2 regions of the Pseudomonas sp. 3296 genome follow, and region 1 is predicted to be linked to the other one. Evidence: predicted binding sites of a transcription regulator. Region 1 holds the regulator's gene; the other holds the start of a gene.

What was found. Region 1 encodes sigma-54, which starts transcription at its own class of promoters, with help from an activator protein. Its sites were predicted from a motif close to ANTGGCATNNANNTTGCTNT; they were not measured.
Region 2: the regulator sigma-54 is predicted to act here: its motif matches at 1,596-1,615, upstream of flgB (flagellar basal body rod protein FlgB).

What each region holds. Positions count from the first base shown of each region.
Region 1 is NZ_JAVDUY010000003.1:506,349-521,690, forward strand. It holds gene murA (UDP-N-acetylglucosamine 1-carboxyvinyltransferase) at 1-380, opposite strand, end outside; gene J2X66_RS10645 (BolA family protein) at 403-642, opposite strand; gene J2X66_RS10650 (STAS domain-containing protein) at 756-1,061, opposite strand; gene J2X66_RS10655 (ABC transporter substrate-binding protein) at 1,058-1,699, opposite strand; gene mlaD (outer membrane lipid asymmetry maintenance protein MlaD) at 1,711-2,178, opposite strand; gene mlaE (lipid asymmetry maintenance ABC transporter permease subunit MlaE) at 2,178-2,975, opposite strand; gene J2X66_RS10670 (ATP-binding cassette domain-containing protein) at 2,975-3,784, opposite strand; gene J2X66_RS10675 (KpsF/GutQ family sugar-phosphate isomerase) at 4,062-5,036, shown strand; gene J2X66_RS10680 (HAD family hydrolase) at 5,036-5,560, shown strand; gene lptC (LPS export ABC transporter periplasmic protein LptC) at 5,568-6,140, shown strand; gene lptA (lipopolysaccharide transport periplasmic protein LptA) at 6,127-6,675, shown strand; gene lptB (LPS export ABC transporter ATP-binding protein) at 6,675-7,400, shown strand; gene J2X66_RS10700 (RNA polymerase factor sigma-54) at 7,584-9,077, shown strand; gene hpf (ribosome hibernation-promoting factor, HPF/YfiA family) at 9,152-9,460, shown strand; gene ptsN (PTS IIA-like nitrogen regulatory protein PtsN) at 9,473-9,937, shown strand; gene rapZ (RNase adapter RapZ) at 9,940-10,797, shown strand; gene J2X66_RS10720 (HPr family phosphocarrier protein) at 10,813-11,088, shown strand; gene pmbA (metalloprotease PmbA) at 11,179-12,525, opposite strand; gene yjgA (ribosome biogenesis factor YjgA) at 12,633-13,157, shown strand; gene tldD (metalloprotease TldD) at 13,208-14,650, opposite strand; gene J2X66_RS10740 (carbon-nitrogen hydrolase family protein) at 14,669-15,342, opposite strand, start outside.
Region 2 is NZ_JAVDUY010000008.1:49,851-54,621, reverse strand. It holds gene flgD (flagellar hook assembly protein FlgD) at 1-683, opposite strand, end outside; gene flgC (flagellar basal body rod protein FlgC) at 699-1,142, opposite strand; gene flgB (flagellar basal body rod protein FlgB) at 1,146-1,553, opposite strand; gene cheR (protein-glutamate O-methyltransferase CheR) at 1,860-2,687, opposite strand; gene J2X66_RS22080 (chemotaxis protein CheV) at 2,734-3,666, opposite strand; gene flgA (flagellar basal body P-ring formation chaperone FlgA) at 3,749-4,510, shown strand; gene flgM (flagellar biosynthesis anti-sigma factor FlgM) at 4,679-4,771, shown strand, end outside.

The sequences.
Region 1 (15,342 bases):
TGCAGGTCGACCGGACGCGAACCGATGGCGCAACCGCCAGGCAGTGCGACTTCGGCTTCACCGAAACGGGCAACCATCGGGCCCAGCACCAGGATCGACGCACGCATGGTTTTAACCAGTTCGTACGGTGCGATCAGGGTCTTGATGGTGCGCGGGTCGATTTCGACGCTGAGTTTCTCGTCGATCACCGGCTCGATGCCCATGCGACCGAACAGCTCGATCATCGTGGTGATGTCGTGCAGGTGCGGCAGGTTGGCCACGGTTACCGGGCCATCACACAGCAGGGTAGCAGCCAGGATCGGCAGGGCAGAGTTCTTTGCCCCGGAGATGCGGATTTCGCCATCAAGACGAACGCCACCGGTAATAATCAATTTATCCATAAGAATCTCGACGCCCTTGGGCTCAGGTGCGCTCGGCCCAGGCCGTGCTGCTGAAAAATTTCATAGTGACCGCATGGATGCTGCCATCGGTGATCCATGGGTTCAAATGGGCATAGATCTGCTGCTGACGCTTCACCGGGCTCAACGCCGCCAGTTCATCGCTAATCACGTTCAGCTGGAAATTGCAGCCTTCGCCCTCAACTTCTACCAACGTTCCGGGCAGCTTTCCTTCAAGGAAGCTCTTCACTTCTACGGCCTGCATGCTCAACCTCAATCGGCGCCCTGTGCGCACGGGTCGGACATCATACAAAAAAGCCCCGCGCCTGCGAACCCCGCGAAGCAGGACTCTGACGGGGGGCTTCTTTATAGATGCGGTCAGGGGTGCGCCAACAGCTCGGTCAATTCGCTGACCTGAGCGATTTCACGCATGTCTTCGGGCATCCCGCGGATGCTCAGCGCCTTGCCGGCCGCCTCTGCATCACGCATGAAGCACAGCAGCAGCGACAAGCCGACGCTGCTGGACTTCAACACAGCCGAGCAGTCGACCACCAGCGCGGTAGCCGCGCTAGATTTAATCAACGCCTGACCCTGCTTGCGCAAGCCAGGGGCCGTGAGGTAGTCCAGCATGCCACTCAACCGCAGCTCGCCGGATTCGCTCATGCGAATGGCCGACACACTCATTGGGCTGACTTCTCGGTCGACGCCTTGGCTTTGGCAACTTCCCCGGCCCAACCGTTGATGGTCTTGTCCAGGTCATTACCATTGCGCTGCATCGCATCAGCGAACTGATCACGGAACAGCTTGCCGATGTTAATGCCATTGATGATGACGTTGCGCAGCTTCCACTCGCCATTGATCTTTTCCAGCGTGTAAGACACTGGATAGATCGCGCCGTTACTGCCTTTGACGGTCATGCCAACGCTGGTGCGATCGCCCGACTCGTCTTTGGCCGGGTCAACGGTGATGCCCTGGTTGTTGTATTCAAGCAACGCATTGCCATAAAACTGGAACAGGCCCTTCTTGAAGTTTTCTTCGAAGGTTTTCATCTGTGCCGGTGTGGCTTTCTTCGAATACTTGACCGTCATGATGCTTTTGGAGATGCCCTCGGCATCCACCACTGGCCCGACGATGGTGTTCAACGCTGTATAGAAGTCCTGCGGGTCTTGCTTGTACTTCTCTTTGTTGGCCGACAGATCGGCCAGCATCCGGTTGGTGGTGTCCTGTACCAGATCGTGCGCGGAAGGCGCCGCCACGGCGTTAGCCATCAACGGCAGCGCCGCGAGTACTACCAACAGGCCACGTCGCAAGGTAGAGATCATTCAAAAGCTCCTCATTTGGCGTCTTTGCTAACGGTATTGAGCAGGAATTTACCGATCAGGTCCTCAAGCACCAGCGACGACTGGGTGTCGTGGATGGTCCCGCCATCCTTGAGCAAGGCTTCTTCGCCGCCCACGCTGATGCCGATGTACTTCTCGCCCAACAGGCCAGCAGTCAGGATAGATGCAGTGGAATCAGTCGGCAGGTTATCTACGCGCTTTTCCAGTTGCATGGTCACCCGACCGGTGAACGTGTCGCGGTCCAGATCGATCGCCGTGACCTTGCCGATGGTCACACCGGCCATGGTCACTTTAGCTCTGACCGTCAAACCGGCGATATTGTCGAAGTACGCATAAAGTTTATACGTGTCGGTGCTCGGGCTCGGGGACAGACCACTCACCCGCAACGCCAGCAGCAACAAAGCCAGGATGCCAGCCAGCAAGAAAAGGCCGACACCGATTTCCAGGGTGCGGTTTTGCATCAGAAATCTCCAAACATCAAGGCGGTCAAAATAAAGTCCAGGCCGAGTACAGCCAAAGAGGCATACACCACGGTTTTGGTAGTGGCACGACTGATCCCCTCGGAAGTGGGCTCACAGTCATAGCCTTGGAATACGGCGATCCAGGTCACGACGAACGCGAAGACGATGCTTTTGATGATGCCATTGAGCACGTCATCAGTGAACGTCACGCTGTTTTGCATGTTCGACCAGTACGAACCTTCATACACACCGAGCCAGTCGACGGCCACCCAAGAGCCGCCCCAGATACCCACCACACTGAAAATCATTGCCAGCACCGGCAGGGAAATGAAGCCAGCCCACAGGCGTGGGGCAACAATATATTTGAGCGGGTCGACACCAATCATTTCCAGACTGGACAACTGTTCGGTGGATTTCATGTTGCCGATTTCCGCCGTCAGCGCCGAACCGGCGCGCCCGGCAAACAGCAACGCCGTCACCACCGGCCCCAGTTCTCGCAGCAGCGTCAGCGCAACCATCTGCCCGACCGCCTGTTCCGAGCCGTAGCTGGACAGGATGTTGAAGCCTTGCAGCGCCAGCACCATGCCGATGAACACGCCGGAGACGACAATGATAACCAGGGACATCACGCCCACTGAGTGCAATTGCTTGACCAGCAGACCAAAGCCGCCGCCAATGCCACCGCGACCGAGCAAGGCATGAAACAGGAAGATCGTCGAACGACCGAACACCGCCAGCACATCGATGGCGGCGTGGCCAAACCGGCGCACGCGCTCTATTAATGAAATCTTGCGCATCAACGCTTCCCCAGAAGATCTGCGCGGTAATCCGTCGCTGGAAAGTGGTATGCGACCGGGCCGTCGGGTTCGCCGGTCATGAATTGACGGATCCGCGGTTCCTGCGAGTTCATCAGTTCCTCGGGAGTCCCTTGCCCCAACACCTGGCCTTCGCCGACAACATAGATGTAGTCGGCGATGCTGGCGGTTTCGGCCAGATCGTGGGAGACCACGATGCTAGTGATGCCCAGCGCATCGTTGAGCAGGCGGATCAGGCGCACCAGTACGCCCATGGCGATGGGGTCCTGGCCGACAAAGGGCTCGTCGTACATGAGGATCTGCGGATCGAGGGCAATCGCCCGGGCCAGCGCAACACGACGCTTCATGCCGCCGGACAACTCGTCAGGCATCAGGTCGATGGCGCCACGCAAGCCCACGGCCTGCAATTTGAGCAGGACGATGTCGCGGATCATTTCTTCCGGCAGCTCGGTATGAACGCGCAGCGGAAAGGCGACGTTCTCGAACACATCGAGGTCGGTAAACAGGGCGCCACTCTGGAACAGCACGCCCATGTGTTTGCGCGCATCGAACAGATCACTGCGCGACAACTTGGGCAGGTTCTGGCCGTTGACCCAGACTTCGCCCTTGGTGGGACGCAATTGTGCGCCCATCAATCGCAACAGCGTGGTTTTGCCACACCCGGAAGGCCCCATGATGCCGGTGACCTTGCCGCGCGGGATACGGATATCGACGTTATTGAAAATGCTGCGCGTACCGCGCTTGAAGGTCAGTCCCTTCAGCTCGACCGCGTAGGCGTTATCGGCACTCATCTAAACTCCTTGCGATGCAGCCTCTCACTCGGACGCCTGGCTCTCTGACGAAAGCACATACCTCCCCGGGCAGGCCGAACTGGCGGCGAACTATATCACTGCAAAGGCCTGCCCCCCAAGGCCCAAGCCCGACCATGTTCAGTAACAAGACAGGCAAAAAGCCTCGTTTAGAGGGGATTCGGTTACAGGGAATGACAAAGCGTGACGAACTAGCGTGAGGGTTTTGATCATTACCGCTATAATCGCCGCCTTTTCATCAGGCTATACGATTTCTGACATGAGCCAATCCAGCGACCTGATTCAATCAGCACAACGCACCATCCGCCTCGAACTGGAAGCCGTAGAAGGCTTGCTGCCCCACATCGACGCTGATTTCGTACGCGCTTGCGAGATGATTCTGGCCAGCAAAGGCCGCGTGGTGGTAGTCGGCATGGGTAAATCCGGGCACATCGGCAACAAGATCGCCGCCACCCTGGCCAGCACCGGCACCACGGCTTTTTTCGTGCACCCGGCCGAAGCCAGCCACGGCGACATGGGCATGATCACGCGGGACGACATCATCCTGGCCCTGTCGAACTCCGGTTCCACCAACGAAATCGTCACCCTGTTGCCCCTGATCAAGCGTCTCGGCATTCAGTTGATCAGCGTGACCGGCAACCCGGAATCACCGCTGGCCAAGGCTGCCGAGGTCAATCTCAACGTTCACGTCGAACACGAGGCCTGCCCGCTGAACCTGGCACCCACCTCCTCTACCACTGCCGCCTTGGTCATGGGCGACGCCCTGGCCGTTGCGTTGCTGGAAGCGCGCGGTTTTACCGCTGAAGACTTCGCCTTTTCCCACCCCGGTGGTGCGCTGGGCCGGCGTCTGCTGCTGAAAGTGGAAAACGTCATGCACGCCGGGCAAGAGCTGCCACAGGTTCACCGCGGCACTTTGCTCAAGGACGCGCTGATGGAAATGACCCGCAAGGGTCTGGGCATGACCGTCATTCTGGAAGCCGACGGCAAGCTGGCCGGGATCTTCACTGACGGCGATCTGCGCCGCACACTGGATCGCAGCATCGACATCCACAGCGCCACCATTGACCAGGTCATGACCGCACACGGCAAGACCGCCCGCGCCGAAATGCTCGCCGCCGAGGCCCTGAAAATCATGGAAGACCACAAAATCAACGCGCTGGTCGTGGTCGACAGCGAAGACCGCCCGGTCGGCGCCTTGAACATGCACGACTTGCTGCGCGCAGGAGTAATGTAATGAGTTCGGACCTGCTGCAACGCGGCAAACAGATCAAACTCGCCGTGTTTGACGTCGACGGCGTGCTGACTGACGGACGCCTGTACTTCCTCGAAGACGGCAGTGAGTTCAAGACGTTCAACACCCTCGACGGTCAAGGCATCAAGATGTTGATGGCGGCAGGCGTACAGACGGCTATCATCAGCGGCCGCAAGACCCCGGTGGTCGAACGACGAGCAAAAAACCTCGGCATCCCGCACCTTTATCAAGGTCGCGAGGACAAACTGGTGGTGCTGGACGAACTTCTGGCCCAACTCAACCTAAGCTATGAACAAGTGGCCTACCTCGGTGACGACCTGCCGGACCTGCCGGTGATTCGCCGCGTCGGCCTGGGCATGGCGGTAGCCAACGCTGCCAGCTTCGTGCGTGAAAACGCCCATGGCATTACCGTCGCCCGTGGTGGCGAGGGTGCCGCTCGCGAATTCTGCGAATTGATCCTGCGCGCCCAGGGCCGCCTCGATGCGGCCAACGCCGCGTACCTGTGAGCCCATTATGCTGAGCAAAAAGTTTCGTAACATCCTGTTGTTCAGTTGCATCGCGGCGCTGTTCGCTGCAGTCGGCTACTGGAACATCAGCCCGGAACGCTTTCTCGACAAGACAGTTGCCCCTGTCGACGAAAGCGCGATCGACTATTACGCACTCAACGCCCACAGCGTGCAGTACCTGCCGGACGGCAAATTGCAGTACGAAATGACGTCCGACAAGGTCGAACACCTGAAAGCGTCCGAGGTCACACTGCTGACCAACCCCGACCTGAACATGTTCCGCGGCACCCAGTTTCCCTGGCACGTCCAGAGCGAACACGGGGAAGTCAACCCAGACGGCACCCAGGTCGAGCTGATCGACTCGGTACGCATTACCCGTTTCGACGAAAAAAACCGCAGGACCCTGATTACCACCACCCGTATGACTGTGTTCCCGCAGCAGCAATATGCGCAGACCGACCAACCCGTTAGAATCGACGGCGCTGGCGGTGTATCGACAGGCAACGGAATGAAAGCGTACTTGAAAGAAAGCAGGATACACCTGCTATCTAACGTAAGAGGACAGTATGAGGCTCGTTAAAACCCTCCCTATTTTGCTCAGTCTGGGCGCAGCACTGGGAAGCGTGAGCGCCTGGGCTCTGCCGAACGATCAAGAGCAGCCAATCCGCATTCAGGCCGACGATGCCCAACTGGACGATAAGAATGGCGTTGCCACCTATAAAGGTGACGTGATCATCACCCAGGGTTCGATGATCGTTAAGGGCAACACCGTGACCATCACTCGTACGCCGGCTGGCGACATCGACGTGGTGACTTCGGTGGGCAATCTCGCCTACTTCGAGCAACTGCAGACCGCTGGCGACACCAAGCCTGTCCAGGGTTGGGGTGTGACTATCCAGTACCACGCCGCGCAAAACCGCGTCGTGCTGATCGACAAGGCAAAAGTTGTCGACAAGGACAACAACACCACCCAGGGCGAGAAAATCGTCTACGACACAGTCAAGAAGCTTGCGAGCGCTGGCCGTGCGACAGGCAACAAGGTCACCGAGGCGCGTCCACGCATCGACATGGTGATCCAGCCGAAGAAGAAAACCGACGAGCAGAAGGCCCAGTAATGGCAACTCTGAAAGCTCAGCATCTGGCCAAGAGCTACAAGAGCCGCCAGGTCGTGCGCGACGTCAGCCTGTCGATCGACAGCGGTCAAATCGTCGGCCTGCTGGGTCCCAACGGCGCCGGCAAGACCACTTGCTTCTACATGATTGTCGGCCTGGTGCAGGCCGATCAGGGCCGTGTGCTGATCGATGATCTGGACGTCAGCCACCAGCCGATGCACGGTCGCGCAAAGGCTGGTATCGGTTATCTGCCGCAAGAAGCGTCGATCTTCCGCAAACTCTCGGTGGCCGACAACATCATGGCAATCCTCGAGACCCGCAAGGAACTCGACAAGGCCGGGCGTCGCAAAGAGCTGGAAAGCCTGCTGCAGGAATTTCACATCAGCCACATCCGCGACAACCTCGGCATGAGCCTGTCGGGTGGTGAACGCCGCCGCGTGGAAATCGCTCGCGCACTGGCCACCAATCCGAAATTCATCCTGCTCGACGAACCTTTCGCCGGCGTGGACCCGATTTCGGTCGGCGACATCAAGCAGATCATCTACCACCTCAAGGCCAAAGGCATTGGCGTGCTGATCACTGACCACAACGTCCGTGAAACCCTGGATATCTGCGAAACAGCCTACATCGTCAACGATGGCCAGCTGATTGCCGAAGGCGACTCCGCCACTATCCTGGCCAACGACCTGGTTAAAGAAGTTTATCTGGGCCATGAGTTCCGCCTGTAAGCGTTGAGGTGTCTGGCTAGCCGACTGAGCGCTTACGACGATAAAAATCAACAGGTTTTTATTGTTACAGCGCTCTAGGCAAACACTTCAGTTTCAGGCATATAATTTGCTTATGTTTGGCGCTCCGGCGCCCTGTAGTGGATGGCGCATGTGCGCCGGCGAATAAGGTGTTAAGCCCCTGCCATGAAACCATCGCTAGTCTTGAGAATGGGCCAGCAGCTGACGATGACACCGCAGCTGCAACAGGCCATCCGCCTGCTCCAATTGTCGACCCTGGACCTGCAACAGGAAATCCAGGAGGCCCTGGAGTCCAATCCGATGCTCGAACGCCAGGAAGAAGGCGACGACTTCGACAACGCCGACCCCTTGGCCGACAAAGCCGAACAGCAACCCAATGCCGATGTTTCGGAACCCTCCTACCAGGAAACCGCCCCGACGGTGGACAACCTCGAGGAAGGTGACTGGAACGAGCGCATCCCCAACGAACTGCCCGTCGACACAGCCTGGGAAGACGTCTACCAGACCAGCGCCAGCAGCCTGCCGAGCAACGATGACGACGAATGGGACTTCACCACTCGCACTTCGGCTGGCGAGAGCCTGCAAAGCCACCTGCTCTGGCAACTGAACCTGGCACCGATGTCCGACACCGATCGCCTGATCGCCGTGACCCTGATCGACTGCATCAACAATCAGGGTTACCTGGATGAAACCCTCGAGGAGATCCTCGAAGCTTTCGACCCGGAACTGGACATCGAACTGGACGAAATCGAAGCCGTCCTGCACCGCATCCAGCAATTCGAACCGGCCGGCATCGGCGCGCGCAACCTGGGCGAATGCCTGCTGCTGCAATTGCGCCAATTGTCCGCCAAGACGCCTTGGCTGGCCGAAGCCAAGCGCCTGGTCAGCGACTACATCGATTTGCTCGGCAGTCGCGACTACAGCCAACTGATGCGCCGCATGAAGCTCAAGGAAGATGAACTGCGTCAGGTCATCGAACTGGTCCAGAGCCTCAACCCGCGCCCCGGCTCGCAGATCGAATCCAGCGAAGCCGAGTACGTCGTTCCAGACGTGATCGTGCGCAAGGACAACGAACGCTGGCTGGTGGAACTTAACCAGGAGTCGGTGCCAAGGCTGCGGGTCAACGCCCAGTACGCTGGGTTTGTCCGTCGCGCCGACACCAGCGCTGACAACACCTTCATGCGCAATCAATTGCAAGAGGCCCGCTGGTTCATCAAGAGCCTGCAAAGCCGCAATGAAACCCTGATGAAAGTCGCCACCCAGATCGTCGAACATCAACGCGGCTTCCTGGAGTACGGCGACGAAGCCATGAAGCCGCTGGTCCTGCATGACATCGCTGAAGCGGTAGGCATGCACGAGTCGACGATTTCACGGGTGACCACGCAAAAATTCATGCATACCCCACGGGGCATATATGAGCTGAAATACTTTTTCTCCAGTCACGTCAGCACCTCCGAAGGCGGCGAATGCTCCTCCACGGCGATCCGCGCGATCATCAAAAAACTGGTTGCCGCGGAAAATCAGAAAAAGCCGTTGAGTGACAGCAAGATCGCTGGTTTACTGGAGGCACAAGGCATTCAGGTGGCTCGCCGCACCGTCGCCAAGTACCGCGAATCCTTAGGGATCGCGCCTTCGAGCGAACGCAAGCGGTTGATGTAGAGCCACGCCACAGCGTTCCAGTGGTAGATCATCTGATCTACCGCTTTATGCACTGGCAACGAAGGAGAAGCTGTATGCAAGTCAACATCAGTGGACACCAACTGGAAGTGACCGAACCCCTGCGCATCTACATCGGCGAAAAACTCGAACGATTAGAGCGGCATTTCGACAAGATCACCAACGTGCAGGTCACGATGACGGTCGAGAAGCTGAAGCAGAAAATCGAAGCCACCCTGCATATTCCCGGCAATGAAGTGGTCGCCAACGCGGAACATACCGATATGTACGCGGCGATCGACGCATTGACCGACAAGCTGGATAAACAACTCAAAAAGCATAAGGAAAAGACCCAGAGCCTCCTCCAGGGCGCGACCGGTCGTTAACATCCCCAACCCATGATCCGACTTGAAAACATCCTGACCCCCGGCCGTTCCCTCGTGAACGTGCCGGGCGGCAGTAAAAAGAAAGCACTCGAACAAATTGCCAACCTGATTGCCCGGGAAGTGCCGGATCTGGAGATGCAAGATGTCTTCGAGGCTTTGATTGCCCGTGAAAAACTCGGCTCGACCGGTTTTGGTAACGGCATCGCCATCCCCCACTGCCGCCTCAAAGGTTGCGAATCGCCCATCAGCGCCTTGATGCACCTAGACGCCCCAATCGATTTCGACGCCATCGACGGCGCTCCGGTTGACCTGCTGTTTGTACTGCTGGTCCCGCAAGCGGCTACCGATGCGCACCTTGAACTGCTCCGCCAGATCGCCAGCATGCTCGATCGCAAGGAGGTGCGGGAAAAACTGCGTAGTGCTCAGAGCAACGAAGCCTTGTATAAGGTTGTTCTGGAAGAGCAAAACGGTCACTAATCATGCGCTTGATCATCGTCAGTGGCCGTTCCGGCTCAGGTAAAAGTACCGTACTCGATGTTCTCGAGGACAACGGCTACTACTGCATCGACAACCTGCCCGCCGGCTTGCTGCCGGAACTGGCCGAACGCGCACTGATTCATACCGAACTGGCACAGCCGCTGGTCGCCGTGTCCATCGATGCACGTAACCTGCCGAGCCACCTGTCACGCTTTCCCGAACTGCTCGAAGAAGTCCGTAGCCGGCATATCAAGTGCGATGTGCTGTACCTGGACGCCGACGAAGAAACCTTGCTCAAACGCTTTTCCGAAACCCGCCGTCGTCACCCGCTGAGCACCCCTAACCGTTCGTTGGCCGAGGCGATCGAGGACGAAAGCAATCTGCTGGGTCCGATCGTCGATCTGGCCGACCTCAAGATCAACACCACGAATCTGAACCTGTACCAGCTGCGCGACACCATCAAGCTGCGCCTGCTGAACCAGCCGGAAGCCGGTACTGCCTTTCTGGTCGAGTCGTTCGGATTCAAGCGTGGCATGCCGGTAGACGCGGACCTGGTGTTCGACGTGCGTTGCCTGCCCAACCCTTACTGGAAGCCGGAGCTGCGTGCGCAGTCGGGGCTCGATCAACCGGTGGCCGAGTACCTCGCCGCTCAACCGGATGTCGAAGAAATGTTCCAGGACATATCGTCGTATCTGCTCAAGTGGCTGCCGCGCTTTGCCGCCAGCAACCGTGCTTATGTCACCATTGCCATTGGCTGCACCGGCGGGCATCACCGCTCCGTCTACCTGACCGAACGTCTGGGCCAGGTTTTGCAACAATCCCTGAAGAACGTCCAGGTCCGCCACCGCGACCTCAGCTAAAGGATTCACACCGCGATGCCTGCTCTGGAAATCGAAATCATCAACAAGCTGGGCCTGCATGCCCGTGCTTCTGCAAAATTCGTCGGGGTCGCCGGTGAGTTCAAGGATTGCACGATCAGAGTAGGACGCACTCCGGAATCCACGGTCGACGGCAAAAGCATCATGGCAATGATGATGCTCGCTGCGGGCAAGGGCACCAAAATCCATATCAGCACCGAAGGCGAAGACGCGCAAAGGGCACTGGATGCGTTGAGGGACTTGATCAACCGTTATTTCGACGAAGGCGAGTAAACGCCAGTCCAGACCAAAGCCGCTCAGTAACCCGATAAAAAAAGGCGCACCACCCAATCAGGTGGCGCGCCTTTTTTGTGACGAGCGAGTTTAGCTGCCCGCCACCGTCATGCGCTCGATCAAAACAGAACCCGTACGAATGTTACTGCGCAACTCCAGGTCATTACCGACCGCAACGATTTGCTTGAACATGTCACGCATGTTGCCGGCAATGGTCACTTCTTGCACCGCGAACTGGATTTCGCCGTTCTCGACCCAGTAACCCGCTGCACCACGGGAGTAATCGCCGGTGACCATGTTCAGACCCTGGCCCATCAGTTCGGTCACCAGCAGGCCACGACCCATGCGACGCAGCAAAGCAGCCTGATCTTCATCACCATGGGTGACGAACAGGTTATGCACGCCGCCGGCGTTGGCGGTGCTCGGCATCCCGAGTTTACGCCCGGAATAGGTGCCAAGGATGTACGACACCAACTCACCCTTTTCGACAAACGGCTTGGCGTAGGTCGCCAGGCCATCGCCGTCAAACGCGGAACTGCCCATGGCACGCATCAAGTGCGGACGCTCGTCGATGGTCAACCATTCCGGGAACAGCTTCTGACCCAGTGTGCCTTCAAGGAACGATGATTTGCGGTAAAGGCTGCCGCCGGAAATTGCCGACAGGAAGCTGCCGAACAAACCACCCGCCAGCTCGGCGGAAAACAGCACCGGCACCTCGCAAGTCGGTACCGGACGCGCGCCCAGACGGCTCGCCGCCCGTTGCGCGGCACGCTGGCCAATGCTCGCCGGGTCGGCCAGCAAATTGCCCTGACGGTTCACGTCGTACCAGTAATCACGCTGCATCTGACCATCGGCCTCGGCGATCATCACGCAGCTCAGGCTGTGGCGGGTCGATGCGTAGCCACCGATAAACCCGTGGCTGTTGCCGTACACACGGCAACCCTGATGGGTGCTGAGTGTGGTGCCGTCGGCATTTTTGATCCGGCTGTCGGTGGCAAACGCAGCGGCTTCGCAGGCCAGCGCTTGTTCGATGGCTTGTTCCGGGGTGATGTCCCATTGGTGGAAAAGGTCGAAATCCTGCAGGTCGCGAGCCATCAGCGCGGCATCAGCCAGGCCCGAGGCTTCGTCTTCGGAGGTGTGCTTGGCGATGGCCAGCGCCGCCGCGACGGTTTCGCGAATCGCGTCGGGACCGCTCGCCGACGTACTGGCCGAGCCTTTGCGCTGACCGACGTACAAGGTGATGCCAAAGCCCTGATCGCGGTTGAATTCGACGGTTTCGACCTCACGCTGACGCACCGAAGTGGACAGACCCTGCTCCAGGGACACGGCAACTTCGCAGGCGCTGGCGCCCTGACGCTTGGCCTCAGCGATGATCTGCTCGACTTGTTCTTGCAGTGCCGGCAACGCTTGTGGGCCGACGCTTTCAACTGCACTCATGCTGTTCTCCACTCAAATTCTGCTTTCGGTAAGGCCTTCGAGCGACCGGGCCGGACAAGTGGCCCCCGACTGGTTATCATGGCGGCGTTTCTTTGCGGACGGCCACCATGGTTGATTCTTACGACGACTCCCTCGATACGGGAGAAAAAAGCAAATCCCAGGTTAAACGCGAGCTTCATGCTCTGGTTGACCTTGGCGAGCGCCTTACAACACTCAAGCCTGACTTGCTGGCAAAACTGCCGTTGACCGACGCTATGCGTCGGGCCCTGGCCGATGCGCCCAAGCACACCGCGAATATCGCGCGTAAACGGCACCTTATGTTCATCGGCAAACTGATGCGCGACCAGGACACTGCCGCCATTCTGACCCTGCTCGATCAACTCGATGCCTCCACCCGGCAGTACAACGAACGTTTCCATGGCCTGGAACGTTGGCGCGATCGCTTGATCGCGGGCGACGATGCAGTCCTGGAGAAGTTCGTGCTCGACTACCCGGAGGCTGATCGTCAGCAATTGCGCTCCCTGATCCGTCAGGCCCAGCACGAACTGGCAACCAACAAGCCACCGGCATCGAGCCGTAAAATCTTCAAGTACATCCGAGAGCTGGACGAGACTCAACGCGGTCTGCGCTAAGTCCCGAATCGGGTGAACCGCACGCGGTTCACCCGAAGCTCCATCCCTGCTTACGATCCTGTGCCACCCACAGTGATCGCATCGATTTTCAGCGTTGGCTGGCCGACACCCACCGGCACCGACTGCCCATCCTTGCCACACGTCCCCACGCCGCTGTCCAGCGCCAGATCGTTACCGACCATCGACACCTTGCTCATGGCTTCCGGACCGTTGCCGATCAACGTCGCGCCTTTGACCGGGGCGGTAATCTTGCCGTCTTCGATCAGGTACGCCTCGCTGGTGGAGAACACGAACTTGCCGCTGGTAATGTCCACCTGGCCACCGCCGAGGTTGGCACAGTAGATGCCGCGTTTCACCGAAGCGATGATTTCCGCCGGATCGCTTTCGCCCGCCAGCATGTAAGTGTTGGTCATGCGTGGCATTGGCAGGTGTGCGTAGGATTCACGACGACCGTTACCGGTACGGGCCACGCCCATCAGGCGCGCGTTGAGCTTGTCCTGCATATAGCCTTTGAGTACGCCGTTTTCGATCAGCGTGGTGCACTCGGTCGGGGTGCCTTCGTCGTCGACGCTCAGGGAGCCACGACGGCCCGCCAGCGTGCCGTCATCGACGATGGTGCACAGCTTGGAGGCAACCATCTCGCCCATGCGCCCGCTGTAGGCCGAACTGCCCTTGCGGTTGAAGTCGCCTTCCAGACCGTGGCCGACCGCTTCGTGCAACAGCACGCCGGACCAGCCGGAACCCAACACCACCGGCAACGTGCCAGCCGGTGCCGGAATGGCCTCAAGGTTGACCAGAGCCTGACGCAACGCTTCACGGGCGTAGCCCATGGCGCGGTCGTCACTGAGGAAATAACGGTAATCGGTACGTCCGCCACCGCCATGCCCACCGCGCTCGCGGCGACCGTTTTGTTCAACGATCACGCTCACGTTGAAACGCACCAGAGGCCGTACATCGGCGGCCAGGCTGCCATCGGTGGAGGCCACGAGGATGCGCTCCCAGACGCCGGCCATGCTCACGGTCACTTGCTGGATGCGTGGATCGAGGGCGCGAGTGGCTGCATCGATGCGCTTGAGCAGTTCGACTTTCTCGGCGCGGGAGATCACTTCCAGCGGGTTGTCCGGTCCGTATAACTGGGCAACGTCCTGGGTGGTGAACGCCTGCACCGTGCCATTTTGCCCGGCGCGGGAGATCGAACGCGCGGCACGGGCCGCGGCACCGAGGGCTTCCAGGGTGATGGCATTGCTGTACGCAAAACCGGTTTTTTCACCTGATTGCGCACGCACGCCGACGCCTTGGTCGAGGTTGAAGCTGCCCTCCTTGACGATCCCGTCTTCCAGCGCCCATGACTCGGAAATCTGCCCCTGGAAATACAGGTCGGCGGCATCGATGCCCGGGCCGGCCAGATCACCGAGTACGCCTTGCAGGCTCTCGATCGTTACGCCACCGGGCGCCAGGAGGTGTTCACTGACTGAGGACAACAACTCGCTCATATGCTTTACGCCTTAAATTCATCGTTCTGAGGCAGGTCGCTGGGCGCCCTGCGAGAAAAAGTGCCGGTGGCTGGACACCGGCATCCGCGCCCTGATGGACGCCTGTTCGCTGCTATCGCGTTCCGCCAGCAGCACGGCCTCGCCTTGATCCTGTTGTGCCAGCACGCGGCCCCAGGGGTCGACGATTGCGGCATGCCCCCAGGTTTCTCGCGGCCCCGGATGCGTTCCACCCTGAGCGGCCGCCAGCACATAACATTGGGTCTCGATGGCCCGGGCGCGAATCAGCACATCCCAATGCGCCGCGCCGGTCACCGCCGTAAACGCCGACGGCGCGGTAATCAACTCTGCCCCGGCAGCCCGTAATTCGCTGTACAGCTCCGGGAAGCGCAGGTCGTAACACACCGTCAGGCCGACTCGCCCGACCGGCGTATCCGCAACCACCACGCCATTGCCATAAGCATAGTCATCGGACTCACGATAACGCCCGCGATTGTCCGCCACGTCCACGTCAAACAAGTGCAGCTTGTCGTAGCGCGCTACTGTTTCGCCATGATCGTTCACCAACAACGAGCAGGCATGCACCTTCGCCGTCGGTTGATCCACCGGCGGCAACGGCAATGTGCCTGCCACTATCCATAACTTGAGGTCGAGGGCGGTCTGTTTCAACCATGGCAGGATAGGGCCTTCACCCA
Region 2 (4,771 bases), on a different contig from region 1:
AGGCCTGCCAGGTTCAGCATCAACTCACCGCCAGTCTGGCTGATGGTCACGCTGTTGACGGTTGCCGGCAGGTAGGTCACCAGCGAGGTCGCCTTGCTGTCGTAAGTCGCGGTAGCAGCAAACTTGTAAGTGCCGGCCTTGGCCACCTCGCCCGCATCGTTCTTGCCGTCCCAGATGAAACCGGCGTTGCCGGCCTGCTGACTGCCAAGATCGATGGTGCGAACCACTTTGCCATCGGTATCGGTGATCTTGATTGTGACCGGGTTCGTCGAGGCTGGTACGACAGCCGTACCGTTGAAACTCTTGGAGGTGTCGACCACCGCTGTGTCGGTCTGGGCAACAACCGAACGGCCTACCAGCGAAGAAGCTTGCAACGCTTGCGACGAGTTGTAGTTGCCGGCAATGCCGCTGACCGTATCGTTGAGCGTGGTGATGCCTTCCAGGCTACTGAACTGCGCCAACTGCGCGACAAACGCGCCGTTGTCCTGCGGTTCCAGCGGGTTCTGGTTTTTCAGTTGAGTTACCAACAACTGCAGGAACGCGTCTTTGCCCAATGCGTTCTTGCCGGTGGCGCTGCTGGTAGCGGCGGCCAAGCCGTCGCTGCTGGTGTTGCTGGTCTTGACCGAAGAGTTGGCCAGAACATCCTTGAGGCTCAAGCCGCTGGTGGTATCGGTAACACTCATCTGAGTCGCCCCTTATCACTGACCGAGGGTCAGGACCTTCTGCATCATGGTTTTGGCGGTGTTCATCATTTCGGCGTTGGTCTGGAACGAACGGCTCGCGGAAATCATGTCGGCCATTTCTTCGACGACGTTGACGTTCGGGTAGTAGACGTAGCCCTTGGCGTCGGCAGCCGGATGGTTCGGCTCGTAGCGCGCTTCAAGGTTGCTCTGGTCTTCGACCACGCCCAGCACTTGCACGCCTTGACCAGCAGCGTCCTGGCTCTGGAACAGCGAATCGCTGCCGCCGTTCTGGCCGCCCTGGAACATGGTGGCGAACACCGGGTGACGGGCGCGATAGGTCTGGTCGATGCTCGACGAGACGGTTTCGGCGTTGGCGATGTTCGAGGCGACGGTGTTCAAGCGCGTGGTTTGCGCACTCATGCCGCTACCGGCAATGTTGAAAACACTGGATAGGGACATGACTTACTCTCCGCGAAGGGCTGACACCAGCCCTTTGAATTTGCTGTTGAGCAGGGTGAAGCTGGCCTGGAAGCCGACGGCGTTTTCCGCGTACGCTGATTGTTCAAGCTGGGCGTCCACGGTGTTCTGGTCGATCGACGGTTGCATCGGCGTGCGATACAGCAACGACTCGTCGCCATTGCCCAGGCCTTCAGCTTCGATATGACGGCTGTTGGTCATGTTCAAGGCAAAAGTACCGCCCTTGGTTTTCTCGTTCTGTGCGGCAAGCACTTTGGAGAAGTCCAGATCCCGAGCCTTGTAGTTCGGGGTGTCGGCGTTGGAGATGTTGTTGGCCAGGACTTCGGCACGCTGAGCGCGGAAGCCCAGGGCTTGTTCGTGGATACCGAGCGCTTTATCGAAGCTGATGCTCATGTCGGGAAACCTTCGGGTGACCTGATTTTTCGTAACAGAGACATAGCAAGCGGCGTGCCAAATCAGAAAACCCCGGAAACCGGGGCTTTGCGGGCAGTGGCAAGGGCGGCAATGCCAGAAAAGCGGCAAACGGTTTCCGCAGGCTGCCGCTTTTCTGCCGCTTATCGCCTTCGAAAGAACAACTCTTACCCTGTGGGAGCCGGACAAGCCCGGCTCCCACAGGGGATTGTGGTGTTGGCGAAAAACCATCAGGCATAAAAAAACGGGAGTCCCTGAGGACTCCCGTTTTTTTGTGCCGCCAACGAATCACTTCGCCTGGTAAATGATCCCCGGGCTGCACTGAACCATCTGGTAATGATCCGGTAAACCGTTCAGCGCTTCGGACGCACCGAGGAACAGATAGCCGCCTGGCTTGAGCGTGCTGTGAATGCGCAACAGGATGTCTTTCTTCACCTCGGCGGAGAAGTAGATCAGCACGTTGCGGCAGAACACGATGTCGAACTTGCCCAGCGCTGCATAACTGTCCAGCAGGTTGAACGAACGAAACTCCACGCGGCTCTTGATCGGCGCCTTGATCGCCCAGCGCCCCGGCCCTTTCGGGTCGAAGTAACGCTGAAGACGCTCGGGCGACAGGCCACGGCCGATCGCCAGGCTGTCGTACTCGCCGGTCTTGCAGTTGGTCAGCATGGTGCCGGACAGGTCGGTGGCGACAATTTGCACCCCCATCTTCAGCTGGCCCATGTTGACGCGTTCGAACTCATCGATGGACATCGACAGCGAGTACGGTTCCTGACCCGACGAACATGCCGCGGACCAGATCCGCAAACGCTGGCCGGGTGCAGCCTTGATCGCTTCAGGCAATACCTTGTTCTTCAACACTTCAAACGGATAGGTGTCACGAAACCACAGGGTTTCGTTGGTCGTCATCGCGTCCACCACCATCTCGCGCAAACCGCTGCGCGGCTGGGTCTGGATGCGCTGGACCAGCTCACCCAGGGATTTGATGCCTTGCTGTTCCATCAGTTTGTTGAGACGGCTCGAGACCAGGTACTGCTTGTTTTCACCGAGCAAAATGCCACAGGCTTTTTCCAGGAAGACCCGGAACTGTTCGAAATCCAAATTACCCGTAGACAAAGATGCCGCCTCTTAAATCGTGTTAACCACCAGGGGCAGAAGGCCCCTAGCTGATATCTGCTGCTTTGATCCGGTCGACTACCCGGGATGCCAGGTCATCAGGACGGAACTTGGCAAGGAAGTCATCGGCACCGACTTTCTTGACCATCGCCTGATTGAATACCCCGGACAACGAAGTATGCAGGATGATATGAAGCTTTTGCATGCGTGGATCGTTGCGGATCTCGGCCGTGAGGGTGTACCCGTCCATTTCCGGCATCTCGATGTCGGAAATCATCATCAGGAACTCTTCTTCCGGCTTTTTCCCTTCGTCGACCAGCTTGCGCAGGTAATCCAGCGCTTGCTTGCCGTCATTCAACGCCACCACTTCGACACCGACGGTTTGCAGACAACGAGTCACCTGCTTGCGCGCCACCGACGAGTCATCGACGGTCAAGACCTTCAAGGACAAGGCCTTGTGCTGGGTTTCGACATCGACCACACCGACCGAAATCGCTTCCGGAGTCGGCGCCACTTCCGCGAGGATTTTCTCGACGTCGATGATTTCGACTAACTGATTGTCGACCCGAGTCACAGCCGTCAGGTAGTGATCGCGTCCCGTGCCCTTGGGTGGCGGATGAATCTCTTCCCAGTTCATGTTGACGATGCGTTCCACCGAGCGCACCAGGAAACCCTGGGTCTTGGTGTTGTACTCCGTGATGATCACGAACGGATTGCTTTGATCTTTCAGCGCGCCGGAGCCGGTCGCCATGGCCAGATCAAGAATCGGAATGGTCGCCCCCCGGATATTTGCCACACCGCACACGACAGGACTGGATTTTGGCATCAGCGTGAGTTTGGGGCATTGCAGCACTTCCCGAACCTTGAACACGTTGATCCCATAGAGCTGCTGGCCGTCGAGACGGAACAACAGCAGCTCCAGGCGATTCTGCCCTACCAGTTGCGTGCGCTGGTTTACCGCATCCATTACACCAGCCATGCACAGACTCCTACACCAACGCTTAAGTGTGTTGCGACGCACGTTCATTGCTAAACGGCACGGCGCTTGCTTTTTAACTCTTATGAACACAGAACCGACATTTTTCCGACGCCTGACATCAAACGCTCGCCACGTGCTTTGCGCGATGTCGGCCGTCTGCCTGTTCAACGCTGGCAGCCCTGCCCTTGCTGACGCAGTTACCTTGCCTGACATGCTTATCGGCGTCACTCAGGGCTTTCTTGAGTTCACCGTAGAAGACTATTTGGCGAGCAGTCAAACCGAAGGCCGTTATGAGATCGAGGTCAAGCAGCTCGATCCGCGCCTGCGCATGCCCATGTGCGACAAGGAATTGACAGCCACTCTGGAGAGCCCGGCGATCCCGATTGGCCGGGTCACGGTCAAGGTGCGTTGCGACAGTACCTCGCCCTGGACAGTGTTCGTGCCCGCTCAAGTCCGCCTGTTTCGCGACGTCGTCACCACCACGCGGCCCCTCAAACGCGCCGGCTACATCGAGCCGGGCGACGTCATGCTGCGCGAACGCGACATCAGCCTGATCGGCCAGGGATACTTCACCTCCATCGATCAGACGATTGGACAAAAACTTACCCGACCAACGGTCGCCGATCAGGTGCTGACGCTGGTCCATCTCGAGCAGGCCGAAGTCATTTCCAAAGGTGACCAAGTGGTGATTACCGCCCGCAGCGGCACGCTCAGCGTGCGCATGCCGGGCGAGGCCCTGTCCAATGGCGGCTTGCGTGAACAGATCCGGGTAAAAAACCTCAACTCCCAACGGGTCATCAAGGCGCAGGTCATAGCGCCGGGCCAGGTGGAAGTGGCCATGTAAGAAACTCTGCGCTTGCGAAAACATGGCGCTGGCCGTGGCTGTTCCCTAAGCTGTGCCTCACGCAGGAAATGCGCTGGCGCATGCAGGCTCGTTGATAAATGGGCCTAAAGTTTTTGCAGGAAGAGCCGAAAACATGGCAAGCGTCCAAATTCCCAGAGGTTTTTTATCATGGTCATCGATTTCAGCCGTTTGAACAGTTCCTCGTCACTGACCGGCAGTACGCGTACCAGCGCCAACAAGGACACTGCCGAAGCCGGCAAA